Regions from separate parts of the Pseudomonas nunensis genome, predicted to be linked through region 1. Evidence: predicted binding sites of a transcription regulator. Region 1 holds the regulator's gene; each other region holds the start of a gene.

Region 1 (7,949 bases):
CGACTGCCACCCACGAACCGCCCCAGATCCCGACGACGCTGAAAATCATCGCCAGCACCGGCAGGGAAATGAAACCGGCCCACAGGCGCGGGGCAACGATGTACTTGAGCGGGTCGACGCCAATCATTTCCAGACTGGACAACTGCTCGGTGGACTTCATGTTGCCGATTTCGGCGGTCAGGGCCGAACCGGCACGCCCGGCGAACAGCAGTGCCGTCACCACCGGCCCCAGTTCACGCAGCAATGTCAGGGCAACCATCTGCCCGACAGCCTGCTCCGAACCGTAGCTGGACAGGATGTTGAAGCCTTGCAGCGCCAACACCATGCCGATGAACACCCCGGAAACCACGATGATCACCAGGGACATCACGCCGATCGAATGCAGCTGTTTGATCAGCAAGCCGAAACCGCCGCCAATACCGCCGCGACCCAGCAACGCATGAAACAGGAAAATCGCCGCACGCCCGAACACCCCGACGGCATCTATCGCCGCCCGGCCGAACCGGCGCACTTTTTCTATTAGTGAAATCTTGCGCATCAGCGCTTCCCCAGAAGATCTGCGCGGTAATCCGTCGCTGGAAAGTGATAAGCGACCGGACCATCGGGTTCGCCTGTCATGAATTGACGGATACGCGGCTCTTGCGAGTTCATCAGCTCTTCAGGCGTGCCCTGCCCCAACACTTGCCCCTCGCCGACCACATAGATGTAGTCGGCAATGCTCGCGGTTTCCGCCAGATCGTGGGAAACCACGATACTGGTGATGCCCAGCGCGTCGTTGAGCAGGCGGATCAGGCGCACCAGCACGCCCATGGCGATCGGGTCCTGCCCCACAAAGGGCTCGTCATACATGAGGATCTGCGGATCAAGGGCAATGGCCCGGGCCAGCGCGACACGACGCTTCATGCCGCCGGACAATTCGTCCGGCATCAGGTCGATGGCGCCACGCAAACCCACGGCCTGCAATTTGAGCAGGACGATGTCACGGATCATTTCTTCCGGCAGCTCGGTATGAACCCGCAGCGGAAAGGCAACGTTCTCGAATACATCGAGATCGGTAAACAGCGCGCCGCTTTGAAACAGCACGCCCATGTGCTTGCGCGCATCGAACAGGTCGCTGCGAGACAATTTGGGCAAATTTTGGCCGTTGACCCAGACTTCGCCGCTGGTAGGTCGCAACTGTGCGCCCATCAGCCGTAACAGCGTGGTCTTGCCACACCCGGAAGGACCCATGATGCCGGTGACCTTGCCGCGCGGGATGCGGATATCGACGTTATTGAAAATGCTGCGCGTACCGCGCTTGAAGGTCAGTCCCTTCAGCTCGACCGCGTAGGCGTTATCGGCACTCATCTAAACTCCTTGCGATGCAGCCTCTCACTCGGACGCCTGACTTTCTGACGAAAGCACATACCTCCCCGGGCAGGCCGAACTGGCGGCGAACTATATCACTGCAACGGGCAAGCGCCAAAGGCCCAAGCCGGCGCATGTTCAGCAATATGACAGGCGAAAACGCTGATTTGGAGGGTTTCCGTAACAGGGATTTACAAAGCACGACGAACTAGCGTGAGGGTTTCGATCATTACCGCTATAATCGCCGCCTTTTCATCGGGCTATACGATTCTGACATGAGCCAATCCAGCGACCTGATTCAATCGGCACAACGCACCATCCGCCTCGAAGTGGAAGCCGTAAAAGGCTTGTTGCCCCATATCGACGCAGATTTCGTACGCGCTTGCGAGATGATTCTGGCCAGCAAAGGCCGCGTGGTCGTGCTGGGCATGGGCAAATCCGGCCATATCGGCAACAAGATTGCCGCCACCCTGGCCAGCACCGGCACCACGGCTTTCTTCGTTCACCCGGCTGAAGCCAGCCACGGCGATATGGGCATGATCACCCGCGACGACATTATCCTGGCGCTGTCGAACTCCGGCTCCACCAATGAAATCGTCACCCTGCTGCCGCTGATCAAGCGCCAGGGCATCAAGCTGATCAGCATGACCGGTAATCCAGACTCACCGCTGTCCAAGGCCGCCGAGATCAATCTCAACGTTCACGTGGAGCACGAAGCCTGCCCCCTGAACCTGGCGCCGACCTCCTCGACTACCGCCGCACTGGTGATGGGCGATGCCCTGGCCGTTGCGCTACTGGAGGCGCGCGGCTTTACCGCTGAAGACTTCGCGTTTTCCCATCCGGGCGGCGCGCTGGGCCGACGCCTGCTGCTGAAAGTCGAAACCGTCATGCACGCCGGCGCAGAATTGCCCCAGGTGCAACGTGGCACGCTGCTCAAGGACGCCTTGATGGAAATGACCCGCAAGGGCCTGGGCATGACCGCGATCGTGGAGGCCGACGGCAAATTGGCCGGGATCTTCACCGACGGCGATTTGCGCCGCACCCTCGACCGGACCATCGATATCCACCACACGACCATCGACGAGGTCATGACTGTTCATGGCAAGACCGCCCGGCCCGATATGCTGGCAGCTGAAGCCCTGAAAATCATGGAAGACCATCGAATCAACGCACTGGTAGTCGTCGACAAGGATGACCGCCCGGTAGGCGCGTTCAACCTCTCCGATCTTCTGCGTGCAGGAGTAATGTAATGAGCGACGACCTGCTGCAACGCGGCAAGAACATCAAGCTGGCGGTTTTCGACGTCGACGGCGTCCTCACCGACGGGCGCCTGTACTTCCTCGAAGACGGCAGTGAATTCAAGACTTTCAGCACCCTCGACGGCCAGGGCATCAAGATGTTGATGGCAGCCGGCGTGCAGACCGCTATCATCAGCGGCCGTAAAACCCCGGTAGTCGAACGTCGAGCGAAAAACCTCGGCATTCCACATCTTTACCAGGGTCGCGAAGACAAACTCGTTGTACTTGACGAGCTTCTTGGCCAACTCAACCTAAGCTATGAACAGGTTGCCTACCTCGGTGACGATCTACCGGACCTGCCGGTGATTCGCCGCGTCGGCCTGGGCATGGCGGTGGCCAATGCCGCCAGTTTTGTGCGCGAACACGCCCACGGTGTCACTCTGGCCCGTGGCGGCGAAGGTGCCGCCCGCGAATTCTGCGAACTGATCCTGCGCGCCCAAGGCCGCCTGGATGCGGCCAACGCCGCGTATTTGTGAGCCAATTATGTTTATTCTGAGCAAAAAGTTTCGCAGGTTCATGCTCTTCGGTTGCATCGCTGCGATATTCGCTGCGGTCGGCTACTGGAACATCAGCCCGGAACGCTTCCTCGACAAGCCAGTGGCAAAAGTCGATGAAAGCGCAATCGACTATTACGCACTCAACGCTCACAGCGTTCAGTATCTGCCCGACGGCGGCTTGCAGTACGACCTGACGTCCGACAAGGTCGAGCACCTCAAGGCGACCGACGTGTCGCTGCTGACCAACCCGGACCTGAACATGTATCGCGGCACCGAATTCCCTTGGCATGTCACGAGTTTGCGTGGCGAAGTGAATGCAGACGGCACACAGGTAGAGCTGATCGACTCGGTCCGCATTGCGCGCACCGATGAACAGAAGCGTGAATTGATTGTTACCAGCACCCGTATGACAGTGTTCCCGCAGCAGCAATATGCGCAGACCGACCAACCCGTTAGAATCGACGGCGCTGGCGGTGTATCGACTGGCAACGGAATGAAAGCGTATTTGAAAGAAAGCAGGATACACCTGCTATCGAACGTAAGAGGACAGTATGAGGCTCGTTAAAACTCTCCCTATTTTGCTCAGTCTGGGCGCAGCACTGGGAAGCGTGAGCGCCTGGGCTCTGCCGAACGATCAAGAGCAGCCTATCCGCATTCAGGCCGACGATGCCCAGCTGGACGACAAGAACGGCGTTGCCACCTATAAAGGCGACGTGATCATTACCCAGGGCTCGATGAAGGTCACCGGCAACACCGTGACCATCACCCGCACCCCGGCCGGTGACATCGATGTCGTGACCTCGGTGGGCAACCTTGCCTACTTCGAGCAACTGCAGACCGCTGGCGACTCCAAGCCTGTCCAGGGCTGGGGCGTGACCATCCAGTACCACGCCGCGCAAAACCGCGTCGTGCTGATCGACAAGGCCAAGGTTGTCGACAAAGACAACAACACCACCCAGGGCGAGAAAATCGTCTACGACACGGTCAAGAAACTGGCGAGCGCCGGTCGTGCCACGGGTAACAAGGTCACCGAATCGCGTCCGCGCATTGACATGGTGATCCAGCCGAAGCCGAAAACCGACCAGAAAAAGGCCAATTAATGGCAACCCTGAAAGCTCAGCATCTGGCCAAGAGCTACAAGAGCCGCCAGGTCGTGCGTGATGTCAGCCTGTCTATCGACAGCGGTCAGATCGTCGGCCTGCTGGGCCCGAACGGCGCCGGCAAGACCACCTGTTTCTACATGATCGTCGGCCTGGTACAGGCCGATCAGGGCCGCGTACTGATCGACGACCTGGACGTCAGCCACCAGCCGATGCACGGTCGTGCAAAGGCCGGTATCGGCTATCTTCCGCAGGAAGCGTCGATCTTCCGCAAACTGTCGGTGGCCGACAACATCATGGCCATCCTCGAGACCCGCAAGGAACTCGACAAGGCCGGTCGCCGCAAAGAGCTGGAAAGCCTGCTGCAGGAATTCCACATCAGCCATATCCGCGACAACCTGGGCATGAGCCTGTCCGGTGGTGAACGCCGCCGGGTAGAAATCGCCCGCGCGCTGGCCACCAACCCGAAATTCATCCTGCTCGACGAACCTTTCGCCGGTGTAGACCCGATTTCGGTAGGCGACATCAAACAGATCATCCATCACCTCAAGGCCAAGGGCATTGGCGTGCTGATCACCGACCACAACGTCCGTGAAACCCTGGATATCTGCGAAACCGCCTACATCGTCAACGATGGCCAGCTGATCGCCGAAGGTGACTCTGCCACCATCCTGGCCAACGAACTGGTCAAGGAAGTGTACCTGGGCCATGAGTTCCGCCTTTAAGCACTGAGGTGTCTGGCTGGAAGCCCGAGCGCTTGTATCGATAAAAAATCAACATTTTTTTATTGTTACAGCGCTCTAGGCAAACCCTGCAGTATCGGGCATATAATTTGCTTAAGTTTGGCGCTCCGGCGCCCTGTAGTGGATGGCGCATGCGCGCCGGCGAATAAGGTGTTAAGCCCCTGCCATGAAACCATCGCTAGTCTTGAGAATGGGCCAGCAGCTGACGATGACACCTCAGCTGCAACAGGCCATCCGCCTGCTCCAATTGTCGACCCTGGACCTGCAACAGGAAATCCAGGAGGCCCTGGAGTCCAATCCGATGCTCGAACGCCAGGAAGAAGGCGACGACTTCGATAACGCCGACCCCTTGGCCGACAAAGCCGAACAGCAACCCAACGCCGATGTTTCGGAACCCTCCTACCAGGAAACCGCCCCGACGGTGGATAACCTCGAGGAAGGCGACTGGAACGAGCGCATTCCCAACGAGCTGCCCGTCGATACCGCGTGGGAAGACGTCTACCAGACCAGCGCCAGCAGCCTGCCGAGCAACGATGACGACGAGTGGGATTTCACCACCCGCACATCGGCCGGCGAGAGCCTGCAAAGCCACCTGCTCTGGCAACTCAACCTGGCACCGATGTCCGACACCGATCGCCTGATCGCCGTGACCCTGATCGATTGCATCAACAATCAGGGCTATCTGGACGAAACCCTCGAGGAAATCCTCGAAGCCTTCGATCCGGAACTGGACATCGAACTGGACGAAATCGAAGCCGTCCTGCACCGCATCCAGCAATTCGAACCGGCCGGAATCGGCGCCCGCAACCTGGGCGAATGCCTGTTGCTGCAATTGCGCCAACTGGCCGCCAAGACGCCTTGGCTGGCCGAGGCCAAGCGCCTGGTCACCGATTACATCGACCTGCTCGGCAGCCGCGACTACAGCCAGTTGATGCGCCGCATGAAACTCAAGGAAGATGAACTGCGCCAGGTCATCGAACTGGTCCAGAGCCTGAACCCGCGTCCGGGCTCGCAAATCGAGTCCAGCGAAGCCGAATACGTCGTTCCCGACGTGATCGTGCGCAAGGACAACGAGCGCTGGCTGGTGGAGTTGAACCAGGAGTCGGTGCCACGGCTGCGGGTCAACGCCCAGTACGCCGGTTTCGTACGCCGCGCCGACACCAGCGCCGACAACACCTTCATGCGCAATCAGTTGCAGGAAGCCCGCTGGTTCATCAAGAGCCTGCAAAGCCGCAACGAAACCCTGATGAAAGTGGCCACCCAGATCGTCGAGCACCAACGCGGCTTCCTGGAATACGGCGACGAAGCCATGAAACCGCTGGTCCTGCATGACATCGCCGAAGCAGTGGGCATGCACGAATCGACGATTTCGCGGGTAACTACCCAGAAGTTCATGCATACCCCTCGGGGCATATATGAGCTGAAATACTTTTTCTCCAGCCATGTCAGCACCTCTGAAGGCGGTGAATGCTCGTCCACAGCGATCCGCGCGATCATCAAAAAACTGGTTGCCGCGGAAAATCAGAAAAAGCCGTTGAGTGACAGCAAGATCGCTGGTTTACTGGAGGCACAAGGCATTCAGGTGGCTCGCCGCACCGTCGCCAAGTACCGCGAGTCCCTCGGGATCGCGCCTTCGAGCGAACGCAAGCGGTTGATGTAAGCCACAGCACAGCGTTCCAGTGGCAGGTACCTCTACCTGCCGCTTTATGCACTGGCAACGAAGGAGAAGCTGTATGCAAGTCAACATCAGTGGACACCAACTGGAAGTGACCGAACCCCTGCGCGCCTACATCGGCGAAAAACTCGAACGATTAGAGCGGCATTTCGACAAGATCACCAATGTGCAGGTGACGATGACGGTCGAAAAGCTGAAGCAGAAAATCGAAGCCACCCTGCATATTCCCGGCAGTGAAGTGGTCGCCAACGCGGAACATACCGATATGTACGCGGCGATCGACTCACTTACCGACAAGCTGGATAAACAACTCAAAAAGCATAAGGAAAAGACCCAGAGCCTCCTCCAGGGCGCGACCGGTCGTTAACACTCCCTACCCATGATCCGACTTGAAAATATCCTGACCCCCGGCCGTTCCCTCGTGAACGTGCCGGGCGGCAGTAAAAAGAAAGCCCTCGAGCAAATTGCCAACCTGATCGCCCGGGAAGTGCCGGATCTGGAGATGCAAGATGTCTTCGAGGCTCTGATTGCCCGTGAAAAACTCGGTTCGACCGGTTTTGGCAACGGCATCGCCATCCCCCACTGTCGCCTCAAGGGTTGCAACTCCCCCATCAGCGCCCTGATGCACCTTGATGCACCTATCGATTTCGACGCCATCGACGGCGCCCCGGTTGACTTGCTGTTTGTCCTGCTCGTCCCGCAAGCCGCCACCGATGCGCACCTGGAGTTGCTGCGCCAGATCGCCAGCATGCTCGATCGCAAGGAAGTACGCGAAAAACTGCGCAGTGCCCCGAGCAACGAAGCCTTGTATCAGGTTGTCCTGGACGAGCAAAACGGTCACTAATCATGCGCCTGATCATTGTCAGTGGCCGTTCCGGCTCCGGTAAAAGTACCGCGCTCAATGTCCTTGAGGACAACGGCTACTACTGCATCGACAACCTGCCCGCCGGTTTGCTGCCGGAACTGGCCGAACGCGCCCTGATTCATACCGAGCTGGCACAGCCGCTGGTCGCCGTGTCCATCGACGCGCGCAACCTGCCCAGCCACCTCTCGCGCTTTCCCGAATTACTTGAAGAAGTTCGCAGCCGGCATATCCAGTGCGATGTGCTGTACCTGGACGCCGATGAAGAAACCCTGCTCAAGCGTTTCTCGGAAACCCGCCGCCGCCACCCGCTGAGCAACGCCAATCGCTCACTGGCCGAGGCGATCGAAGACGAGACGCAGTTGCTGGGGCCGATCGCCGATCTGGCTGACCTCAAGATCAACACCACCAGCCTGAACCTGTACCA
Region 2 (7,949 bases), 1.3 Mb from region 1:
GACATCGTGCTTCAGCGTCGAGGCGTCAGTGCTGATATGGCTCTCAGATTATCTATCTGCCTGGACACGACTCCCGAGTTCTGGCTGAACCTGCAATCGACTTACGATTTACGCAAAGCCGAAATTGAACGAGGAGCTGCGATTCGGGATCAGGTTGAGCGTCTTGCGCACTGCGCCTGATTCTCTGCTCTAGAACGAACCCCACGCTGCAAACGTGGGGTTTTTTGTGTCGTTCAGAATGCCTGGAGCATTCGCGATGCACGCTTCCACCAAGGCGCATTCACCGCACGCCTTGGCTGTTCACCCTCCAACAGCATATGCGGCACATCCTGTAACCGAATCCACGGCTGGTTATTCCAGTGCAGCAAGCTCAACGACATCTCTGGCCAGTTCAGCAGGCTCAATATCGGGCGTTCGGTCGAGGTCGGTTGCTGGGCGTCTCTGAGGGCTGGCACCACGTCGTGGGTCAGCCATTCGCGCAGGCCTCGGTATTCGGGGCAGTAGTGGTAGACCAATAGGGCGTAGACGCCGGATTCGCTGATGAGCAGGGTGTTTTCCACGCTGCCGTGGATGAGCATCTGCGCAGTTTGATGTTGGTCGGGGTCGAGTTTGCGGACGGCGCGCTCGTCGAGGAACAGGCGCAGGAGTCGGCCCAGGTCACGGGCGCTGAACCAGGGTTGGTTCTCGAGGAGGAGGGCGTGGAGGTAGAGTTTGTGGCGGGTGAAGATGTGTGGAATTAGATATGTGTCATCGCTATTCATTGATACAGCTCCTTTTGCTAAAGAGGCTGCCGTCAATCGTCGCCAAACAATTGGGTGGCAGCTGTACGCGGGTTGGCGAACCGGAGCAAAAGGAACCCGGCAGACCCGAAGGTCTCCCACGCACAGCCGCCATGATTCGATGTGGCGGAGGTGAACCCGCCGTCGATGGTCGTCGTACGCCTTAAGCTTCCAGGTCGCCAAACCCAGTGCTGAACATTCAGCAGAAGGTGAGCTTAGGAGCCTGGACTTCACGGCGCTATCGGACGGCGGTGGTGATCTTTGTAGGACGTTGCCGAGATGTTTGCAGGGCTGAGGATCAAAAGATCGCAGCCTTCGGCAGCTCCTACAGGAGGTGGTCTTTACAGTGTGGGAGGGCTGGGTGACCGAGGCGACTCATTCGCGGGCAAGCCTTGCTCCTACAGGGGATCGCATTTTTAGCAGGGTTACTCGGTCGGCGGATTGAGCTTTGCTTCCAGCTCCGCGACCTTCGCCTCAAGGCTTTCCAGCCGTGCCCGAGTGCGTGCGAGCACGACCATCTGGCTATCAAACTCTTCCCGGCTCACCAGATCCAGCTTGCTGAAGCCGCTTTGCAGCAAAGCCTTGAACTGGCTTTCGATTTCGCTTTTCGGCAGCGGGGTTTCGCCGCTGAAGAGGCGGGAGGCGGTGCCGCTCAGGGCGTCGAGGAAGTCTTTGGGCGCGAGCATGGGAAAGGTCCTGGAAACAATGGCGGGCAGTGTATCACGCAGTGTCTATAGTCAAATCCGCAGGCACGGATGCACGCTTTTCGCGCAGGCGGACGGACGGCCGCGCACTGTTGTTGTGCGTAATGTCATCGGCAGATGTGGGAAGTGGCTTGCAGCAGCGGCCAAAGGATTGAATTCAGTGGGTTTTGGCGAGATGGCAAGCTTTCTGCTTAGTCGCTAGTGACCCATGCACTGATGCAGTCGCTGTGACGAATGCAGTGCGCCACGCGGAACGGGGAAGTTTCGCACGGAGTGGTTAGCTGGCGTCGGACGGGCAGGTTAGGCCGACGATGCGTTACAAAGCCAGGCACTGCGCTTAGACTTGAGACGGGTTTGTTTTCCTGGGGCAAGTCCACCAATTCGGGAGAGAGTTTTCATGAAGCTAGTCACTGCCATCATCAAGCCGTTCAAACTGGACGATGTACGCGAGTCGTTGTCCGAGATCGGCGTGCAGGGCATTACCGTTACTGAGGTCAAAGGCTTCGGTCGGCAGAAGGGTCACACCGAGCTGTATCGCGGCGCGGAGTACGTGGTCGATTTTCTGCCCAAGGTGAAGATTGATGTCGCCATCGACGACAAGGATCTTGACCGGGTTATCGAGGCGATAACCAAGGCAGCCAACACCGGCAAGATCGGTGACGGCAAGATCTTCGTGGTCAATCTGGAACAGGCGATTCGCATCCGTACCGGCGAAACCGATACCGACGCAATCTAAGCCGCCACAAACCCAACGCCCCAGGAGAAAACAATATGACTCTGCGTAAATTCGCAGGGCTAGGAGCCCTGTTGTCCCTCGTAATGCCCAGCCTGGCTATGGCGGCAGACGAAGTGGCGGCCCCAGTCCTCAATTCCGGCGATACCGCCTGGATGCTGACCTCGACAGCCCTCGTGCTGTTCATGACCATTCCCGGCCTCGCGCTGTTCTACGGCGGCATGGTTCGCTCCAAAAACATTCTTTCCGTGATGATGCAGTGCTTCGCCATTACCGGTCTGATCAGCATCCTGTGGGTCATTTATGGCTACAGCATTGCGTTCGACACCACGGGCATGGAACAGGGCGTCATCAACTTCAACTCGTTCTTCGGCGGCATGGGCAAGGCGTTCCTCGCCGGCATCACGCCAGCCAGCCTGACCGGTCCGGCCGCGCTGTTTCCTGAAGCGGTGTTCGTGACCTTCCAGATGACCTTCGCCATCATCACCCCGGCGCTGATCGTCGGTGCCTTCGCCGAGCGCATGAAGTTCTCCGCGATGCTGGTGTTCATGGGCATCTGGTTCACCCTGGTTTACGCACCGATTGCGCACATGGTCTGGTCCGGTAACGGCGGCCTGTTGTGGGACTGGGGCGTGCTGGACTTCGCGGGCGGCACCGTGGTGCACATCAACGCCGGTGTGGCTGGCTTGATCTGCTGCCTGGTACTGGGCAAACGCAAAGGCTTCCCGACCACCCCGATGGCACCGCATAACCTCGGTTATACCCTGATGGGCGCGGCCATGCTGTGGGTCGGCTGGTTCGGCTTCAACGCCGGTTCCGCCGCTGCGGCCAACGGCACTGCCGGTATGGCGATGCTGGTCACCCAGATTGCAACCGCCGCCGCTGCACTGGGCTGGATGTTCGCCGAGTGGATCACTCACGGCAAACCAAGTGCACTGGGTATCGCGTCTGGTGTGGTCGCCGGTCTGGTGGCAATTACCCCGGCTGCTGGCACCGTGGGCCCGATGGGCGCGCTGGTTATCGGCCTGGCGGCTGGCGTGGTGTGCTTCTTCTGCGCCACCACCCTGAAACGCAAACTCGGTTATGACGATTCCCTGGACGCCTTCGGCGTACACGGTATCGGCGGTATCCTCGGCGCGATCCTGACCGGTGTGTTCGCAGCACCGTCCCTGGGTGGCTTCGGCACCGTCACCGACATCGCCGCACAAGTCTGGATTCAAACCAAAGGCGTGGGCTTCACGGTGATCTACACCGCGATCGTCACCTTCATCATCCTCAAGGTTCTGGACGCCGTCATGGGTCTGCGTGTGACCGAGGAAGAAGAAGCGGTTGGCCTCGATCTGGCACAACACAACGAACGCGGCTACAACTTGTAAGACGCGCAGAAAAAACTTGCCCGGCTCGCCGGGCATTTTTTTGTCCGGGTTTTGTCATTTAAGCGGTAGCTGAAAGGTTTTTTCCTACGGCTTTTGTCGTGTTTACGGCGAGCGTTTTTCTGAGGCGAAAAACTTACAGCAATGCAGGAATATTAGGGCCTTTGTTTTTTCCCAGAGCGCGCTAGAATGCGCCCCGAACGTGCGGAGAACTGTATGTGGCAACAGACTCTGATTACCCTGCGGGCAAGGCCCCGGGGCTTTCATCTGGTAACGGACGAGTTACTCGCTGGTCTGCCTGAACTCAAGGCGTGCCGGGTCGGTCTGTTGCATTTGTGGCTGCAGCATACCTCGGCGTCGTTGACCATCAACGAGAACGCCGATCCGGCGGTACGTCGCGACTTCGAACGATTTTTCAATCGTCTGATCCCACAAGGAACAGATGACTATGAGCATAACGACGAAGGCCTGGACGACCTCCCGGCGCACTTCAAGGCCAGCGTGCTTGGCTGTCAGCTCAGTTTGCCGATTTCGGCAGGCCGACTGGCGTTAGGGACCTGGCAAGGCGTTTATCTGGGCGAGCACCGTGATTTTGGCGGTGCCCGTAAAGTCCTCGCCACCGTGCACGGTGAAGGGGCATAAGTCGCTGGTTGCCAGCGGCTGTTGATTTTTTTCCGGCGGCCTTCGACAGATGGCGAAGCTGGGCTATAACTAATCTGCTTTTCGCAAGTCATGAGGTAGAACATGAGCGACGATGATCTGGAAAACGACGACCTCGAAGTAGGCGACGAAGACGAGGCCGAAGAGGGCCTGGAAGCAGCAGCGGAAGACGTTGCTGACGACGACGGCGGTGAAACGCCGGTTCCGACCGCTAAAGGCAAGGCCAAGGCTGCTGTGTCAGTCGATGAGCTGCCAAGCGTCGAAGCCAAAAACAAGGAGCGCGACGCCCTGGCCAAGGCCATGGAAGAGTTCCTGGCCAAAGGTGGCAAGGTGCAGGAAGTGGAGGCTAATGTGGTCGCCGATCCGCCCAAGAAGCCTGACAACAAGTACGGCAGCCGGCCTATCTAAGCGCCTGTTACTGGCTTGCTGAAAAAGCCCGCCGTCGCTGCGGGCTTTTTCATGGGCGTAATAAAAGTCGCCTGCACAACACAACCCCTGTGGGAGCGGGCTTGCTCGCGAAAGAGGTGTGTCAGTCGATATCAATGTTGACGGATACGGCCTCTTCGCGAGCAAGCCCGCTCCCACATTTGATTGTTGGCGTTCACAAAATCTGTGTTCGAAACAGGTCCCCCTGTAGGAGCGAGGCTTGCCCGCGAAGAGGCCACAACATTCAGCATATGTGGTGGCTGACACCCCGCTTTCGCGAGCAGGCTCACTCCCATAGGGTTTGTGTCAGGCCGAGGCCGCGTTCCAACGGGCTAAAAGCGCCGGCAGATCGGTCAGGCTGCGAATCTCCGCATCCGGCAGACGATCCGCTTCCCAGGCCTTGCCCGTCGGGTTGAACCAGATTGCGCGCAAGCCTGCCTGTTGGGCGCCAGCGATGTCATCGCCGGGATGATCGCCAATGTGCACCGCCGTCTCGGCCGTCGCACCGCCACGCTGCAAGGCCTCGTGAAACAGCCGCGCATCGGGTTTGGCGATGCCGATGTCTTCGGCGCACAGCGCAAACTTGAAGTAATCCGCCAGGCCCAAACGACGGACATCGGCGTTGCCATTGGTGACCACGCCGAGGGCGTAATGGTTGGCCAGGGTTTCCAGGGTCGGCTGCACTTCCGGGAAGATTTGCAATTGATGCCGGGCATGCAAAAACACTTCGAAGCTCTGATCCGCCAGGTCTGAAGCCTGGCCGTGGTCGTAACCGGCCTCTTCCAACGCATGGAACAGCACCCGCCGGCGCAGAGCACTGATGCGGTGCTTGAGGCCCGGTTCGTTGTTCAGCACCCGCTCACGAATGGCCCACAAATGCTCCACCGGCACCGCGCCCAGGTTCGGTGCATGCTCGGTAAGCCATTCACGCAAGGTCGCTTCGGCACTGACGATCACCGGGGCGGTGTCCCACAGGGTGTCGTCGAGGTCGAAGGTGATCAACTGGATTCTCATGACTCATCGCCTTTGATTCGTTTGGCCCGCGGATGGGCACTGTCGTAGACCGTTGCCAGGTGCTGGAAGTCCAGGTGGGTGTAGATCTGGGTGGTCTTGATGTCCGAGTGGCCGAGCAGTTCCTGCACTGCGCGCAGGTCTTGGGAAGATTCGAGCAAGTGGCTGGCGAAGGAGTGCCGCAGCATGTGCGGGTGCAGGTTTTGCCCCAGTTCGCGCTCACCGGCGGCTTTGACCCGCACCTGAATCGCCCGTGGGCCAAGGCGCCGGCCTTGCTGGCTGACAAACACTGCGTCGTCTGCCGGGTTGGTCATGGCGCGCATTGGCAGCCACAGCTCCAGGGCTTCGCGGGCCTTTTTGCCGACCGGCAGCAGACGCGTTTTGCTGCCCTTGCCGAGCACCTGGACCATGCCGTCAGCCAGGTCGAGTTGATCCAGATTCAGCCCGGTCAGCTCCGAAAGCCGCAAGCCCGAGGAATAAAACAGCTCCAAAATCGCCTGATCCCGGCGCGCCAGGAAGTCATCCTCGACCGCGCCTTCCAGCAGTTGCAGCGCGCGGTCGGTGTCGAGGGTTTTCGGCAAGCGACGTTCGCCTTTGGGCGGCGCGAGGCCGTTGGCCGGGTCGTGATCGCACAGGCCTTCGCGATTCAGGTAGTGATAGAGCCCACGCACCGCCGACAGCAGACGCGCCAGGCTGCGGGACGATTGACCTTGTGAATGCAGGCGCGCGATCAGGCTGCGCAGGCGCTGGATATCCAGCGCGGCCCAACTGCTGATGTTCTGTTTGACGCACCAGCCCAGCACTTTATCGAGGTCGCGGCGGTAGGCGTACAGCGTGTGCGGCGACACCTGCCGCTCACTGCGCAGGTGTTCGCAGTAAGCGTCCAGTTGCCGTTCCACGATCAGCGTACCGAGCGCAGGGAGTTATTGACCCGTGGCAGCACTCGGCCCATGACTTCGGCGATGTAGCTCAAGAACAGCGTGCCCACCGAACTCTTGTAGTGCTGCGGGTCGCGACTGGCGATGGCCAAAACACCGTGGATGCCTTGATGGCTGATGGCGACAACGGCGGTGGAGCCGATCTGTTTGCGTTGTTCTTCGCCGAACAGGAAGTCGAGTTCGTGCTCACGCAGGCTGCCACTGACGCTTTTGTCTTCCGAAAGCAGGCCGCCAATCGCCGTTTGCGCTTCGGCGTGAGTGGCCCAGCGACCCACCGGCATGGGGTTGTCGCCCAGCAGGATGAGGCTGACGAAAGGCACCTGGAAGTCCTGGCGCAGGCTGTCTTCGACGCTGATTACCACGTCTTCCAGGCTGGCGGCATCCATCAGCGCGAGAATCAGGCGGCGGGTCTTGTCGAACAGGCGATCGTTATCGCGAGCGACGTCCATCAAGTGCGACAAACGATGACGCAACTCGATGTTGCGGTCGCGCAGGATGGTCATCTGGCGTTCCACCAGCGACACGGTATCGCCGCGCTGGTGGGGGATGCGCAAGGCCGGGAGCAATTCTTCGTGCTCGACGAAGAAATCCGGATGAGCCTCCAGGTACGCGGCAATCGCCGCCGCCTCAAGGCTTTCGGAAGGGGATTCGTCGGGCTGTAGGGCGGGGACCTGGGGCTTATCTTTCATGGATTTGGCTCTCTCAAAGACGCACTTGTCCTTCATATACGCGCACTGCCGGGCCGGTCATCATGACCGGTTGGCCTGGGCCTGCCCATTCAATGGACAGGCGCCCGCCGGGCAGGTCGATCAATAGCGGCGAATCCATCCACCCCTGGCTGATCGCGGCCACTGCAGCAGCGCAGGCGCCGGTGCCGCAGGCCTGGGTTTCCCCGGCTCCACGTTCCCAGACGCGTAGCTGCGCACGGTTCCGGTCGATGACCTGCAGAAAACCGACATTGACCCGCGCCGGGAAGCGCGGGTGGTGTTCGATTTTCGGGCCCAGTTCATGCACCGGTGCGTTATTGATGTCGTTGACCCGCAGCACGGCATGGGGGTTGCCCATGGACACTGCCGCCAGTTCCACCGTGGAGCCGTCGACTTCGAGCTGATAGCTCAGGGCCTGGCCTTCGGCTTCGAACGGGATGTCGGCCGGCACCAGGCGCGGAGCGCCCATATCGACGCTGATCTGGCCGTCGCTGCGGATATCCAGCTCGATGATGCCGCTTTTGGTCTCGACGCGAATCTGCCGCTTGGCGGTCAGGCGCTTGTCGAGCACGAAGCGGGCGAAGCAGCGCGCACCGTTGCCGCACTGCTCCACTTCGG
Region 3 (7,949 bases), 620 kb from region 1:
ATCGGGTAGACCACTTCTGGGCGTTCGAACTCCCACGGGTTACCGAAATCCAGCCAGTGTTCGGTCTGCTCTTGTTGCCAGCCATCGACGATCGCCTGGCGGAACAAGCCGTGCTCATAACGAATGCCATAACCATGACCGGCGATGCCGAGGGTCGACATGCTTTCCATGAAGCACGCAGCCAGGCGACCGAGGCCACCGTTGCCCAGGGCCGCATCGGGCTCCAGCAGGCGAATGCGTTCCAGGTCGACACCGAGTTCGGTCAACGCTTCGCGGGCAACGTCGAGCAGGCCGAGGTTGCTCAGGCTGTCGTAGAGCAAGCGGCCGATGAGAAATTCCAGGGAGAGGTAGTAAACCCGCTTCTGGCCTTTGCGGTAGATCTGCCGCGTGTGATCCATCCAGTGCTCGACCATGTGGTCGCGCGCTGCCAGCGCAATAGCTTCGAACCAGTCGTGGTCGAAGGCGTGATCCGGGTCTTTGCCCACCGCGTAGGTGAGTTTGGTCAAGACGGCGTCGCGGAATGCGGCCACCTCTGCTTCGCGAACAAGTGGTTCTTGAGTCATCGATAGGACCTCGAGCGAGCTTTGAGTTGTCTGAGCCTAGACGGTCTGACAGGCGGTATGGGCTCTGGTTCGGCAGTTTTTCCTGATAGTGCGAGATAGGCCGGCATTACATTGTCATGTACCTGAATCAATGCAGGGGCCGTGCCGGATTAACAGCAATTATTGGGTAATCCTGAAAAAAACTGGCGAAAGGTTGTTCAAAAATCCACCAGTCCCGGTATGATCGCGCGCCCTGATGCACACGCTGGTAACAACCGATGATGAAGTCCAACCTGATCGCCGCCGCGGAGATCGACCGCCTCGATACCTGGGCCAAATATTCTGCCCCGATGTGCGGTTCCTGCGTGTCGAGCTGCTGCACCTTGCCGGTCGAGGTCAAGATCAAGGATCTGATCCGCATCGGCATCGTCGACGAGTTCGAGCGCGGCGAGCCGGCGAAAAACATCGCCAAGCGCCTGCAGAAGGAAGGGATCGTCGAGCGTTACAGCCAGAAGACCGAGATCTTCACCCTCCAGCGCATGAGCAACAACGATTGCCTGTACCTGGATCGTAAGAGCCGTCTGTGCACTATTTATGAAAAGCGCCCGGATACTTGCCGCAACCATCCAAAAATCGGTCCGCGGCCGGGGTATTGCGCTTACAAGCCCAAAGAAATTGTGCGTGAGACCAGCGCCAGTCGCCGCACCCTCGAGAAGTTTTAACCCGATCACAAAAATCGCCCCAATCCCGTAGCAGCTGTCGAGCCCCAGCGAGGCTGCGTCCGACTGCGCAGCAGTCGTAAATTCTGTAAATGCAGTCCCAGGAATTACCGTGGCGCATGGTTTAACGACTGCTGCGCAGTCGGACGCAGCCTCGCTGGGGCTCGACAGCTGCTACAAGAGCTGATTGCGTTGCCCAGACAAACAAAAACGCCCCCGACCTTGCGGTCGGGGGCGTTTTTTTGTCAGCTAACTAAGTAACTCAGTTACCGGACTTCTTGGCAGCGCGGGTACGCTCGCTTTCGCCCAGGATCTTCTTACGAAGACGGATGGACTTAGGAGTCACTTCGCACAATTCGTCTTCTTGAACGAATTCCAGAGCTTGTTCCAGGGTGAAACGGATAGGCGGAACCAGAGCGATGGTTTCGTCTTTACCCGAGGCACGCATGTTGTCGAGCTTCTTGCCTTTGGTTGGGTTAACGCCCAGGTCGTTGTCGCGGCTGTTGATGCCGACGATTTGACCTTCGTACACGTCTTCACCGTGACCGAGGAACAGTTTGCCGCGAGCTTGCAGGGTTTCCAGCGAGTAAGTCAGAGCCTTACCGGTAGCAACCGAAACCAGCACGCCGTTCTGACGGCCGGACATGTCGCCGGACTTCATCACGTCGTAACGGTCGAAGATCGAGGTCAGGATGCCTGCACCGGAGGTCAGGGTCAGGAACTCGTTACGGAAACCGATCAAGCCACGAGCCGGGATGTTGTACTCAAGGCGCACACGGCCCTTGCCATCCGGAACCATGTTGGTCAGGTCGCCTTTACGGATACCGATCTGTTCCATGATCGAACCTTGCGATTCTTCTGGCAGGTCGATGGTCACGTTTTCGTACGGTTCGTGCTTGACGCCGTCAACCATGCGGATGATCACTTCCGGACGACCAACACCCATTTCGAAGCCTTCGCGACGCATGGTTTCGATCAGTACCGAGAGGTGCAGCTCACCACGGCCGGAGACTTTGAACTTGTCGGCGGTGTCGCCTTCTTCAACGCGCAGGGCAACGTTGTAGAGCAGTTCTTTGTCCAGACGTTCCTTGATGTTACGGGAAGTCACGAACTTGCCTTCTTTACCGCAGAAAGGCGAGTCGTTTACCTGGAAGGTCATGGAAACGGTTGGTTCGTCAACGGTCAGCGGCTTCATCGCTTCGACGTTCAGTGGGTCGCACAGAGTGTCGGAGATGAACAGCTGGTCGAAGCCGCTGATGCAGACGATATCGCCGGCAGCTGCTTCTTCAACGTCGATACGGTGCAGACCGTGGTGACCCATCAGCTTCAGGATACGGCCAGTACGCTTCTTGCCGTCGGCGTCGATAGCGACAACCGGAGTGTTCGGCTTGATGCGGCCACGAGCGATACGGCCAACGCCGATAACACCCAGGAAGCTGTTGTAGTCCAGAGCCGAGATTTGCATCTGGAACGGACCATCGCGGTCGACTTTCGGCGCAGGTACGTTGTCGACGATCGACTGGTACAGCGGGGTCATGTCTTCAGCCATGTCGGTGTGTTCCAGACCGGCAATACCGTTCAGGGCCGAGGCGTAGACGACTTTGAAGTCCAGCTGTTCTTCGGTAGCACCGAGGTTGTCGAACAGATCGAAGATCTGGTCCAGAACCCAGTCCGGACGCGCGCCTGGACGGTCAACCTTGTTGATGACCACGATTGGACGCAGGCCGGCTTCGAAAGCCTTCTTGGTCACGAAACGGGTTTGCGGCATAGGGCCGTCTTGAGCGTCAACCAGCAGCAGAACGGAGTCAACCATCGACATTACGCGTTCAACTTCGCCGCCGAAGTCGGCGTGGCCCGGGGTGTCCACGATGTTGATGTGGTAGCCGTTCCAGTTGATGGCGGTGTTTTTCGCCAGAATGGTAATACCGCGCTCTTTCTCCTGGTCGTTGGAGTCCATCACGCGCTCGTCGTTGAGCTCGTTGCGCTCCAGGGTGCCGGATTGACGCAAGAGTTTGTCTACCAGGGTGGTTTTACCATGGTCAACGTGAGCAATGATGGCGATGTTGCGTAGATTTTCGATCACTTGTGTATCTCGATCAGAGGATTCGGTGTGCTGACAAGTCTTGGCAGCGATTAACAGTAGAGTCCGGCAAAGCCGTTACAGCTTGACGGCGGCGTCGGGGGGCCGGTGACGCAGGCCACAGGCAAACAGCCCCGGGCACTTAGCTCGGTCGATAAACGCGCACATTGGCATGCCCCTCACTGAGCAAATGGTGGGCATGCAGGCGACTCATCACGCCTTTGTCGCAATACAGCAGGTACTGGCGAGTAGGGTCCAGTTCCTTGAAACGAGCGTTCAATGCATAAAACGGCATCGTCTGTACCTCAATGCCAGCAAGTTCCAGCGGCTCGTCTTCAGCGGCATCCGGGTGACGGATGTCGATGATGATCTGGCCCGCCAGTGCTTCGCTGACTTCTTCGATCTGCAAGTCCTGGCCCAATTCGTCGATCACGCGATCGATCGGCACCAGTTTGGCGTTTTCGAGCGCACGCTCGAGGACCGCCATGTCGAACTGTTGTTCTTCGTACTCCACGCGGTTGCGCTTGGCGTGGGTCTTGGGGTTCACCGAGATGACCCCGCAGTATTCCGGCATGTGCTTGGCGAAGTCGGCAGTCCCGATTTCGTTGGCCAGGTCGATGATGTCCTGCTTGTGACTGGCGATCAGCGGGCGCAAGACCAGCTTCTCGGTCACACAGTCGATCAACGACAGGTTCGGCAACGTCTGGCTCGAAACCTGGGAGATCGCCTCACCGGTAACCAGCGCATCAATGTCCAGCCGATCGGCAATCTTCGACGCAGCGCGCAACATCATACGCTTCAAAACTACGCCCATATGACTGTTATCGACTTTCCCGAGAATTTCTCCCAGTACTTCCTCGAACGGCACACTGACAAATAACACGCGTTGGGAGCTGCCGTACTTCTTCCAGATGAAGTGCGCGACTTCCATGACGCCCAGTTCATGGGCCCGTCCGCCCAGATTAAAGAAGCAGAAATGGCTCATCAGGCCACGGCGCATGATCTGGTAGGCGGCGACTGTCGAGTCAAAGCCGCCGGACATCAATACAAGCGTCTGTTCCAGCGCTCCCAGCGGATAACCGCCGATGCTGTTGTGCTGGCTGTGGATCACATACAACCGTTGGTCGCGAATTTCGATGCGAACTTCGATTTCCGGCTCTTTCAGCGAAATCCCGGCGGCGCCGCACTGACGACGCAGCTGGCTGCCGACGTATTTCTCCACGTCCATGGACGAGAAGGTGTGATGCCCACCGCGCTTGCAACGCACCGAAAAGATCTTCCCGGCCAGTGCATCGCCGTAGTGCTGCTTGCACTTGGCAACGATGTCGTCGAAGTCACCCAGCGGGTATTCATCGACCTGCAGGAAATGCGCGATGCCCGGCATGCAGCTCAGGCGCTCGGTCATCTCCTTCAGGGCCCGGGGCTCAGTGACGCGGGTTTCCAGCTCGAGGTTGTCCCACACACCGTTCACCACCACAGCCGGGTCCAGATCGCGGAGCACGGCACGGATGTTCTTGGCCAATTGGCGGATGAAACGCATCCGTACCGGGCGGCTCTTGATGGTGATCTCGGGGAAGACTTTTACGATTAGTTTCATGAAAACAGCGCGCGCTGGGCCAGCCGAAAAAGGGGGGCGCGGATTATAGCGGAAATTGCTCAAGGTTTAACCAGTTAATATGCAGAACGTTTCGCGCGCACCAAAACGGGTCATTTGTTGAAATAGACGCTACATTACGGGGCAGTTATTTCAGCTTTGCGGCGCAATGCACCTCTATAAGCGTGATATTGGGGCAAAAAACCCATGGTGGGGCACTGGCATGCAATTTGCTCCCTTGTGAGGCAGGTTGCCTTGGCAGAGTATTCGCGCCGGCATCACCCACATTCTAAGGGCATCCACTACTAAGCCCGAAGCCACCCGGAGGACACTATGTCGAAGTCGGTTCAACTCATCAAAGATCATGACGTCAAGTGGATTGATCTGCGCTTCACGGACACCAAAGGCACTCAGCACCACGTGACCATGCCGGCTCGCGACGCGCTGGATGACGCTTTCTTCGAAGAAGGCAAAATGTTCGACGGTTCCTCCATTGCTGGCTGGAAAGGCATCGAAGCCTCCGACATGATCCTGATGCCGGACGACAGCACTGCCGTTCTCGACCCGTTCACCGAAGAGCCGACCCTGATCCTGGTTTGCGACGTGATCGAGCCTTCGACCATGCAAGGCTACGACCGTGACCCACGTGCGATCGCCAAGCGTGCCGAGGAATACCTGAAGTCGACCGGTATCGGCGACACCGTATTCGTAGGTCCAGAGCCAGAATTCTTCATCTTCGACCAAGTTAAATTCAAGTCGGACATCTCCGGCTCGATGTTCAAAATCTACTCCGAACAAGGTTCGTGGATGTCCGACCAGGACGTGGAAGGCGGCAACCGCGGGCACCGTCCAGGTATCAAAGGTGGCTACTTCCCGGTTCCGCCATTCGACCACGACCACGAAATCCGTACCTCCATGTGCAACGCCATGGAAGAAATGGGCCTGACCATCGAAGTTCACCACCACGAAGTGGCGACTGCTGGCCAGAACGAAATCGGTGTGAAGTTCAACACCCTGGTCGCCAAGGCTGACGAAGTTCAGACCCTGAAGTACTGCGTACACAACGTTGCTGACGCATACGGCCGCACCGCGACCTTCATGCCTAAGCCTCTGTACGGCGATAACGGTTCGGGTATGCACGTTCACTTGTCCATCGCCAAAGATGGCAAGAACACCTTCGCTGGCGAAGGTTATGCCGGCCTGTCCGACACCGCCCTGTACTTCATCGGCGGTATCATCAAGCACGGTAAGGCCCTGAACGGCTTCACCAACCCGTCGACCAACTCCTACAAGCGTCTGGTCCCAGGTTTCGAAGCTCCGGTAATGCTGGCCTACTCGGCTCGTAACCGTTCCGCTTCGATCCGTATTCCTTACGTGTCCAGCCCTCGCGCTCGCCGTATCGAAGCTCGCTTCCCGGATCCAGCAGCCAACCCGTACCTGGGCTTCGCTGCACTGTTGATGGCTGGCCTGGACGGCATCCAGAACAAGATCCACCCTGGCGACGCAGCTGACAAAAACCTGTACGACCTGCCGCCTGAAGAGGCGAAAGAGATCCCACAAGTTTGCGGCAGCCTGAAAGAAGCCCTGGAAGAGCTGGACAAAGGTCGCGCGTTCCTGACCAAAGGCGGCGTGTTCTCCGACGACTTCATCGACGCTTACATCGCTCTGAAAAGCGAAGAAGAAATCAAGGTCCGCACCTTCGTACACCCACTGGAATATGAGCTGTACTACAGCTGCTGATCCGGTAGCGCCGGCTGCACGCGGCGTGACAAAAAGAGGCCTCCTTCGGGAGGCCTTTTTTGTGCCTGCGATTCGTCGACTGACGATGATCACCTGTGGGAGCGGGCTTGCTCGCGAATGCGGTGTGTCATTCAGAAAAAATGCAGGCTGACACACCGCATTCGCGAGCAAGCCCGCTCCCACATGGGTTTTGTGCTGTCTGATAGACCGAGGTAAATCATGCCCAAATGTTAACGACTTGGGTCTATCGCCAGCCCTGACCTATGCTGCAACCCAACACCTTCGCTTCCGGTCGATTTTATGGGTCGTGGTTTTCTCCTGATGTTGCTGCTGATCGCCCTGCCCGCCGCAGCGCAGATCTATAAGTACACCGACGCCAACGGCAACACCGCCTACAGCAATCAACCGCCGGATGGCGTCAAGGCGCAGCCGGTGGAGTTGCCGCCGCTCAACAGTGTCGCGCCTTCGGCACCTGTCACTCCGCCTGCCGAATCCAGCAGCCGCGAACAACCGCGCAACGCCTACGAGGTGCTTGAACTCACAGGCCTGCCCACCACCGAAGCCCTGCGCGCCAACAACGGCACCTTCACCGTTAGCGTGCTGATCAAGCCGCGACTGCAAGGCCCGCACTTGTTCAGGCTGTTGCTGGACGAACAACCTTATGGCCAGCCGAGCAACGTGCCGATCCTGCAACTGGTGAACATTGATCGCGGCGAGCACAGCCTCGCGGTCCAAGTGATCAACGGGGAAGACGTGGTGCAGCAAAGCCCCAGCGTGACGCTCACTGTGCAACGGGTACACACGCCTTGAAGGGCTGGCTGTTGATCATCTGCCTGATCGCCTTTCCGGCGATGGCCGACGTCTATACCTACGTCGACGCCCAAGGCAATCGGGTCTTCACCGACCAGCCGCGCCCCGGCAATGCCAAGCGTGTGCCGCTGGCCACCAGCAATCGAATGTCCGCCAACCCGACCAACGCTGCGCCGGTGATCGCCGCGCAAAAGCCGGAAGAACAACCGCTGTTCCACTACGACATGCTGCGGGTACTGGTGCCGGAACCAGACACCACGGTCCGCAGCAGCGCCGGCGAGTTGATCGTCAGCGTTACCAGCGAACCCGGCTTGCAGCGCGGTCATCGCTACCGTTTGTTACTCGACGGCCAGCCCACCGCCGAACCTGGCATCAGTCCGGTGTTCGCCTTGAGCAATATCGATCGCGGCAGCCATAACCTGTCAGTGGAAATCCTCGACGAACAGGGTCGCACCGTCGAGCGC
Region 4 (7,949 bases), 730 kb from region 1:
CGCGAAGCGCTCGCGCAAGCCGTGCGGCTCAAGGGCGTCGAGCAAGCCGCTGCGCAGTTGCGCGATACGCAAACGCATGGCTTCCACTTCGTCGGCCCAGAGGCTTTTCAGCTCCGGGTCGCCGAGGATGGTCGCGACCACGGCAGCACCGTGATCCGGCGGCGTCGACCACAGGTTGCGGGCGATGTTGGCCAGTTGGCTGCGAATATCCACCAGTTTCTCAGCGGTCTTCGCGCAGACGATCAGCGCACCGGTGCGGTCGCGGTACAGGCCAAAGTTCTTCGAGCAGGAGCTGGTGATCAGCACTTCCGGCAATGCGTCGACGAACAACCGGGTAGACCAGGCGTCCTGTTCCAAACCATCACCAAAGCCTTGGTAAGCGAAGTCGATCAGCGGCAGCAGGTCGCGGCGGCGCACCACGTCGAGCACCCGGCGCCAATCGTCATGGGACAGATCGAAACCGGTCGGGTTGTGGCAGCAGGCGTGCAGCAGCACCACGTCGCCCTTGGGTGCTTCATTGAGCACAGCAAGCATCGCGTCAACGTCGAGACGATTGTCGCTACCCACGTACGGGTAGTGACTGACCTTGACCCCGGCCGTGGCGAAAATCGTTTCGTGGATCGGCCAGGTCGGGTTGCTCAACCAGACGCCACGGCCCGGCAGCATTTGCGCGATGAAATCCGCGCTCAAACGCAGCGCGCCAGTGCCGCCCGGCGTCTGGGTGACGCCGGCACGTTGCTCGGCGATCAGCGCCGAATCGGCACCGAGCACCAGCTCGTTCATGACTTTGCCAAACGCCGGCTCGCCGTGACCACCGATGTAGGTCTTGGTGGTCTGGCGATCCACCAGGCGCGCCTCGGCGAGTTTCACCGATTGCGGAATCGGCGTCAGGCCCTGGGAATCTTTATAGACGCCCACGCCAAGGTCGAATTTGCGCGGGTTGGGGTCCTGCGCATAGGCCTCCATCAGGCCGAGAATCGGGTCGCCGGGTACTCGGCCGATGGCGTCGAAATGCATTATTTGCGGCCCTCGGCGTCCTTGGCCACGTCATCAGTGCGCGCGGCCATGATGAAGTCGTTGCGGTGCAGGCCCTTGATGGAGTGGCTCCACCAGGTCACGGTGACTTTGCCCCACTCGGTCAGCAGGCCCGGGTGGTGACCTTCGGCCTCGGAGATTTCACCGACCGCGTTGGTGAACGCCAGGGCGTGCTTGAAATTCTTGAACAGGAAAACCTTTTCCAGCTGCATCACGCTGTCGCGAACTTCGATGTTCCAGTCCGGGATCTGCTTGATCAGTACCGGCAGTTCTTCGTCGCTGACCTGAGGGGCGCCGGCTTGGCAGGCTTCGCAGTGGGCTTGGTTCAAAGCGGACATGGTCTGTTTCCTGTATCGAATGTTTTTTTATATGGGCTTTATCGGCCGTCAATGCCGACACGCTAAACCAAAGCCGCGCCGACTGACAGGCTCACTTGTCAGTAAAAGTCGCGGTTCACGCGGCCTTGGGTTTCGGTGGGAATTTCGGTGCGTGCAAGCCCAACTGCATGCCTTGCTTGACCATGGCCATGATGTCTTCGTGGGCCACGTCGAACAGGCGCTTGAGGTTGGGCAGCACAAAGTACAGCGGCTGCAGGATGTCGATGCGATACGGCGTGCGCATGCATTCCAGCGGATCGAAGGCTTGATGCTCCGGTTCGTCCGACATGCAGTAAACAGTTTCTTTAGGCGAGGACAGAATGCCGCCGCCGTAGATGCGCAGGCCCTCTGGGGTATCGACCATGCCGAACTCGATGGTCATCCAGTACAGGCGCGCCAGGTACACGCGTTCTTCCTTGGTGGCCTGTAGGCCGAGTTTGCCGTAGGTGTGGGTAAATTCAGCAAACCACGGGTTGGTCAGCAGCGGGCAGTGACCAAAGATCTCGTGGAAAATGTCCGGCTCTTGCAGGTAATCCAGCTCTTCGCGGGTGCGGATAAACGTCGCCACCGGAAACTGCTTGTTGGCGAGCAATTCGAAAAAGGTCTGGAAGGGGATCAGCGCCGGAACCCGGGCCACTTGCCAACCGGTGGTTTCACCGAGGACTTTGTTGATCTCACCCAGTTGCGGAATGCGGTCGTGGGGCAGACCGAGTTTTTCGATACCGTCCAGGTACTCCTGGCACGCACGCCCTTCAATCACTTTCAGTTGGCGAGTGATCAGCGTGTTCCACACCGCATGTTCTTCGGCGGGGTAGTCGATAAAACCTTGCGCATCGGGCTCGCGAGCCACGTATTGCGTCTGCTTCATGCTGCTCTCCTGCTAGGGGGAAGTCGTTCTTGTTATGTACAGCTATGGACTTAGAGATACCCCAAGGCGTGCGGTGATGCAGCAAGTGGTTCGGGTCGCGTGTAGGAGAAATCCGTATTTTTCGTAAAGTTTTCGTTACGGATTGGCGGTTGTGGCGCAGGTATTGAGTTTTCCGGGTTTGAAAAGCGCTCTGGGTGTCACATAATCTTGACGACTATCTGAGTGTCCTCGCAGAAAAATACCCCCGAGGACACCGCAATCCCCCTTGTGGGAGCGGGCTTGCTCGCGAAAGCGGTCTGTCTGGCACATTAATGTTGGATGTGCCGGCGCCTTCGCGAGCAAGCCCGCTCCCACAGGGTGAAGTGTTTGGCATCCAATTCACTCACCGCTTTTTCAGGCCTTTTATATGCGTATCAAAGTCCACTGCCAAAACCGTATCGGCATCCTGCGCGACATTCTCAACCTGCTGGTGGAATACGGGATCAACGTCGCGCGCGGCGAGGTCGGCGGTGAGCATGGCAACGCGATCTACCTGCACTGCCCGAACCTGATCAACATCCAGTTCCAGGCGTTGCGTCCGAAATTCGAGGCGATTGGCGGGGTATTCGGCGTCAAGCGTGTAGGGCTGATGCCCAGTGAACGTCGGCACATGGAGCTCAACGCGTTGCTCGGCGCTCTGGAATTCCCGGTGTTGTCGATCGACATGGGCGGCTCGATCGTCGCGGCCAACCGCGCGGCGGCGCAGTTGCTCGGAGTGCGGGTGGACGAGGTGCCGGGGATTCCCTTGTCCCGTTACGCCGAAGATTTCGATTTGCCGGAACTGGTGCGCGCCAACAAGTCGCGGATCAACGGACTGCGGGTGAAGGTCAAGGGTGACGTGTTTCTCGCCGACATCGCCCCGCTGCAATCGGAGCATGACGACAGCGAGGCCATGGCCGGCGCGGTGTTGACGTTGCACCGGGCGGATCGGGTCGGCGAGCGCATCTACAACGTGCGCAAACAAGAGCTGCGCGGTTTCGACAGCATCTTCCAGAGTTCGAAAGTCATGGCCGCAGTGGTGCGCGAGGCCCGGCGCATGGCGCCGCTGGATGCGCCTCTATTGATAGAAGGCGAAACCGGCACCGGCAAAGAACTGCTGGCGCGGGCCTGTCACCTGGCGAGTCCGCGAGGGCAGTCACCGTTGATGGCGCTTAATTGCGCTGGTCTGCCGGAATCCATGGCCGAGACCGAGTTGTTCGGTTACGGCCCTGGCGCCTTCGAAGGGGCGCGGGCCGAAGGCAAGCTCGGGCTGCTGGAGCTGACGGCGGGCGGTACGTTGTTTCTCGATGGCGTTGGGGAAATGAGTCCGCGCTTGCAGGTGAAATTACTGCGCTTCTTGCAGGACGGTTGCTTCCGCCGTGTAGGCAGTGATGAAGAGGTTTACCTGGACGTGCGGGTGATCTGTGCGACCCAGGTGGACTTGTCCGAGTTGTGCGCCCGCGGCGAGTTTCGCCAGGATTTGTATCACCGCTTGAACGTGCTGTCGTTGCACATCCCGCCACTGCGCGAATGCCTCGACGGTTTGACGCCGCTGGTGGAGCACTTCCTCGACCAGGCCAGTCGGCAGATCGGTTGCCCGCTGCCGAAACTGGCGCCGACGGCCATGGAGCGGCTCAGTCATTACCATTGGCCGGGCAATGTGCGGCAGTTGGAAAACGTGTTGTTCCAGGCGGTTTCGTTGTGCGAAGGCGGGACCGTCAAGGCCGAACACATTCGCTTGCCGGACTACGGCGTGCGTCAGCCGCTTGGCGACTTCTCGCTGGAAGGCGGGCTGGATGCGATTGTCGGGCGCTTCGAGAAAGCGGTGCTGGAGCGGTTGTATTCCGAGCATCCGAGCAGTCGGCAGTTGGGCAAGCGGTTGGGGGTTTCGCATACGACCATTGCCAATAAGTTGCGTGAGTATGACGTCGGCAAAGAGCCCGGCGCTTAGCGCTTTGTAGCAGCTGTCGAGCACCGCGAGGCAGCGTTCGGCGACAAAGTCGTCGTGAAATCAGACCGAGCGTTGTGTCATGTCGACCGCGTGCCTAGGGTTTACGACGACTTCGTCGCCGAACGCAGCCTCGCGGTGCTCGACAGCTGCTACGGGGCTCGTGAGGCTGAGCCTTGCCACCAAACGGCATAACACCGCCGGTTTTTCGACTTCGACACAATCCCTTCATCCCCTCCAAACCCCTCAAGTCCTTTGTTTGCCGGGCCCCGGGCCGTCAGAAAAAAGTTGGTCTGCAAATTGCTTAAGGCTCATCAGTACAGCAGTGGGCGGCAAACGTCCGGCATGCAGAGGATTAAGTGTGGATAAGTACCTTTATGTGGCAATGACCGGCGCCAGCCAGAATGCACTGGCGCAGAAGGCTCACGCGAACAACCTGGCGAACATCTCCACCAACGGTTTTCAAAAGGACCTGGAACAGGCCCGTTCGATGCCGGTGTTTGGTGACAGCTTTCCGGCGCGTGCCTTTGCCATGAGCGAACGTCCGGCCACTGACTTCTCGCCAGGTTCGATGGTGGAGACTGGTCGTGACCTCGACGTGGCCGTGACCGGCAACGGCTGGATCGCGGTGCAGAGCCCCGATGGCAGCGAAAGCTACGTGCGCACCGGCAGCCTGAACATTGACGCCCTCGGCGTGCTGCGTGCCGGCAACGGCATGCCGGTGATGGGCAATGGCGGGCCGATTGCCGTGCCGCCCGAGCAGAAAATCGAAGTGGGCGAAGACGGCACCATCAGCATTCGTTCGATGGGCGAAGGCCCGCGCGTGATGGCCGAAATCGACCGCATCAAACTGGTCAACCCAGACCTGAAGAACATGACCAAAGGCCTGGATGGTTCGATCCACACCAAGGACGGCAAACCGGCGCAAGCCGATGCAGGCGTCAAGCTGGTGTCCGGGTTCCTGGAGTCGAGCAACGTCAACGCCGTGGAAGAAATGACCTCGGTGCTGGCCTTGTCGAAGCAGTTCGAGCTGCACATCAAGATGATGAACACCGCCAAAGACGATGACCAGGCCATGGCTCGGGTCTTGCAGATCAGCTAATTACCAGAACGTCGCGCCGTAAAACAGGCGCACGAGGAGAATCGAAATGCTTCCGGCTCTATGGGTTGCCAAAACAGGTCTGTCCGCCCAGGACACTAACCTGACCACCATTTCCAACAACCTGGCGAACGTATCGACCACGGGTTTCAAACGTGATCGCGCCGAGTTCCAGGACTTGCTGTACCAGATCAAACGCCAGCCAGGCGCCCAGTCGACCCAGGACAGCGAACTGCCGTCCGGTCTGCAATTGGGTACCGGTGTGCGCATCGTCGGCACCCAGAAAAACTTCTCGGCCGGCAGCCTGCAAACCACCGAGCAGCCGCTGGATTTGGCGGTCGACGGTCGCGGTTTCTTCCAGATTCTGCAACCGGACGGCACCACGTCCTACACCCGTGACGGCACGTTCCACCTCGACTCCAACGGCCAGATTGTGAACGCCAGCGGTTTCGCCCTGGAACCAGCGATTGTCATCCCGAACAACGCCCAGACCTTCACGGTCGGTACTGACGGCACGGTGTCCATCACTGTTCCTGGCAACCCGGCTTCCCAGGTGATCGGCAACTTGCAAACCGCCGACTTCATCAACCCGGCCGGCCTGCAAGCCGTGGGTAACAACCTGTTCCTGGAAACCGCTGCCAGTGGCGCGCCGCAAGTCGGCACGCCGGGCCTGAACGGTTTCGGTACCACGCTGCAGAACACCCTGGAAGGTTCCAACGTCAGCACCGTTGAAGAGATGGTCAACATGATCACCACTCAGCGCGCCTACGAGATGAACTCCAAGGTGATCTCCACCGCCGACCAGATGCTCTCGTTCGTAACGCAGAATCTGTAATCAAGTCTATGGGGCGGCCATCGGTCGCCAGCAACACCGTGAGGTAGGGTCATGAATCGCTTTGTATCTGTTCTGGCACTGAGTGGGGTAGTCGCACTCGCGGGCTGCGTCGCGCCGACGCCCAAGCCCAATGACCCGTATTACGCCCCGGTGTTGCCGCGCACGCCGTTGCCGGCTGCCGCCAACAATGGCTCGATCTATCAGGCCGGTTTTGAACAGAACCTGTACAGCGACCGCAAGGCTTTCCGGGTTGGTGACATCATCACCATCACCCTGAACGAAAGGACCCAGGCCAGCAAAGGCGCCAACTCGCAGATCGACAAGACCAGCAAGACCGGCATCGGCCTGTCTTCGCTGTTTGGCGGTGGCTTGAGCACCAATAATCCGGTGGGCAGCGGCGACCTGAGCCTGGACGTCGGCTACAGCGGCGACCGTGCCACCAACGGCGCCAGCAAGTCCGGCCAGAGCAACAGCCTGACCGGCTCGATCACCGTGACCGTCGCCGACGTCTTGCCCAACGGCATTATTGCCGTGCGCGGCGAGAAGTGGATGACCCTCAACTCGGGCGATGAGCTGGTGCGGATTGCCGGCCTGGTGCGCGCCGATGACATCGCCACCGATAACACCGTGTCGTCGACCCGCGTCGCCGATGCACGTATCACCTATTCGGGCACCGGTGCGTTTGCCGATGCGAGTCAGCCAGGCTGGTTCGACCGTTTCTTCCTCAGCCCGCTGTTCCCTTTCTAGGTGGCTACGTTGAACTTCAGAAGTCTCATGGTCGCTGCCTTGTTGATGTCCGCAGCCTTCACCGCTCAAGCCGAGCGGTTGAAGGACATCGCCAGCATTTCCGGCGTGCGGTCCAACCAATTGATCGGTTACGGCCTGGTGGTCGGGCTTAACGGCACCGGCGACCAGACGACCCAGACCCCGTTCACCCTGCAGACCTTCAACAACATGCTCTCGCAGTTCGGGATCAAGGTACCGCCGGGTTCGGGCAACGTGCAGTTGAAGAACGTCGCGGCGGTGTCGATCAGTGCGGACTTGCCGGCGTTTGCCAAGCCGGGTCAGCAGGTCGATATCACCGTGTCCTCCATCGGTAACTCCAAGAGCCTGCGCGGCGGCACCTTGCTGCTGACGCCACTTAAAGGTATCGACGGCAACGTCTACGCCATCGCCCAGGGCAACCTGGTGGTCGGCGGTTTCGATGCCGAAGGTCGTGACGGTTCGAAGATCACTGTCAACGTTCCGTCGGCCGGTCGTATCCCTGGCGGTGCGTCGGTCGAGCGTTCGGTGCCGAGCGGTTTCAACCAGGGCAACAGCCTGACCCTGAACCTCAACCGTTCCGACTTCACCACCGCCAAGCGCGTGGTCGACAAGATCAACGACCTGCTCGGTCCTGGTGTTGCCCAAGCTATCGACGGCGGTTCGATCCGCGTCACCGCGCCACTCGATCCGAGCCAGCGCGTCGACTACCTGTCGATCCTCGAAAACCTTGAAGTCGATCCGGGTCAGGCGGTGGCGAAAGTCATCATCAACTCGCGGACCGGCACCATCGTGATCGGCCAGAACGTGAAAGTGTCCCCGGCCGCCGTGACCCACGGCAGCCTGACCGTGACCATCACCGAAGACCCGATCGTCAGCCAGCCCGGTCCTCTGTCCAATGGGCAGACGGCGGTCGTGCCGCGCTCGCGGGTCAACGCCCAGCAAGAAGCCAAGCCAATGTTCAAGTTCGGTCCGGGCACCACCCTCGACGAAATCGTTCGTGCGGT

The links. Region 1 encodes sigma-54, which starts transcription at its own class of promoters, with help from an activator protein. Its sites were predicted from a motif close to ANTGGCATNNANNTTGCTNT; they were not measured.
Positions count from the first base shown of each region.
Region 2: the regulator sigma-54 is predicted to act here: its motif matches at 1,658-1,677, upstream of glnK (P-II family nitrogen regulator).
Region 3: the regulator sigma-54 is predicted to act here: its motif matches at 5,153-5,172, upstream of glnA (glutamate--ammonia ligase).
Region 4: the regulator sigma-54 is predicted to act here: its motif matches at 4,534-4,553, upstream of NK667_RS19425 (flagellar basal body rod protein FlgF).

Region 1 covers NZ_CP101125.1:5,177,082-5,185,030, forward strand. The annotation lists gene mlaE (lipid asymmetry maintenance ABC transporter permease subunit MlaE) at 1-538, opposite strand, end outside; gene NK667_RS22820 (ATP-binding cassette domain-containing protein) at 538-1,347, opposite strand; gene NK667_RS22825 (KpsF/GutQ family sugar-phosphate isomerase) at 1,623-2,597, shown strand; gene NK667_RS22830 (KdsC family phosphatase) at 2,597-3,121, shown strand; gene lptC (LPS export ABC transporter periplasmic protein LptC) at 3,135-3,707, shown strand; gene lptA (lipopolysaccharide transport periplasmic protein LptA) at 3,694-4,242, shown strand; gene lptB (LPS export ABC transporter ATP-binding protein) at 4,242-4,967, shown strand; gene NK667_RS22850 (RNA polymerase factor sigma-54) at 5,152-6,645, shown strand; gene hpf (ribosome hibernation-promoting factor, HPF/YfiA family) at 6,719-7,027, shown strand; gene ptsN (PTS IIA-like nitrogen regulatory protein PtsN) at 7,040-7,504, shown strand; gene rapZ (RNase adapter RapZ) at 7,507-7,949, shown strand, end outside.
Region 2 covers NZ_CP101125.1:6,479,995-6,487,943, forward strand. The annotation lists gene NK667_RS28500 (HigA family addiction module antitoxin) at 1-180, shown strand, start outside; gene NK667_RS28505 (BRO-N domain-containing protein) at 234-761, opposite strand; gene NK667_RS28510 (accessory factor UbiK family protein) at 1,205-1,465, opposite strand; gene glnK (P-II family nitrogen regulator) at 1,881-2,219, shown strand; gene NK667_RS28520 (ammonium transporter) at 2,255-3,592, shown strand; gene NK667_RS28525 (secondary thiamine-phosphate synthase enzyme YjbQ) at 3,806-4,231, shown strand; gene sutA (transcriptional regulator SutA) at 4,334-4,657, shown strand; gene NK667_RS28535 (HAD family hydrolase) at 4,982-5,689, opposite strand; gene xerC (tyrosine recombinase XerC) at 5,686-6,585, opposite strand; gene NK667_RS28545 (DUF484 family protein) at 6,588-7,313, opposite strand; gene dapF (diaminopimelate epimerase) at 7,327-7,949, opposite strand, start outside.
Region 3 covers NZ_CP101125.1:5,799,963-5,807,911, forward strand. The annotation lists gene NK667_RS25435 (glycogen/starch/alpha-glucan phosphorylase) at 1-563, opposite strand, end outside; gene NK667_RS25440 (YkgJ family cysteine cluster protein) at 824-1,264, shown strand; gene typA (translational GTPase TypA) at 1,524-3,344, opposite strand; gene thiI (tRNA uracil 4-sulfurtransferase ThiI) at 3,484-4,938, opposite strand; gene glnA (glutamate--ammonia ligase) at 5,269-6,675, shown strand; gene NK667_RS25460 (DUF4124 domain-containing protein) at 6,976-7,485, shown strand; gene NK667_RS25465 (DUF4124 domain-containing protein) at 7,482-7,949, shown strand, end outside.
Region 4 covers NZ_CP101125.1:4,442,296-4,450,244, reverse strand. The annotation lists gene NK667_RS19445 (amino acid aminotransferase) at 1-1,017, opposite strand, end outside; gene NK667_RS19440 (4a-hydroxytetrahydrobiopterin dehydratase) at 1,017-1,373, opposite strand; gene phhA (phenylalanine 4-monooxygenase) at 1,489-2,280, opposite strand; gene NK667_RS19430 (sigma-54-dependent transcriptional regulator) at 2,687-4,249, shown strand; gene NK667_RS19425 (flagellar basal body rod protein FlgF) at 4,608-5,348, shown strand; gene flgG (flagellar basal-body rod protein FlgG) at 5,395-6,180, shown strand; gene flgH (flagellar basal body L-ring protein FlgH) at 6,232-6,927, shown strand; gene NK667_RS19410 (flagellar basal body P-ring protein FlgI) at 6,955-7,949, shown strand, end outside.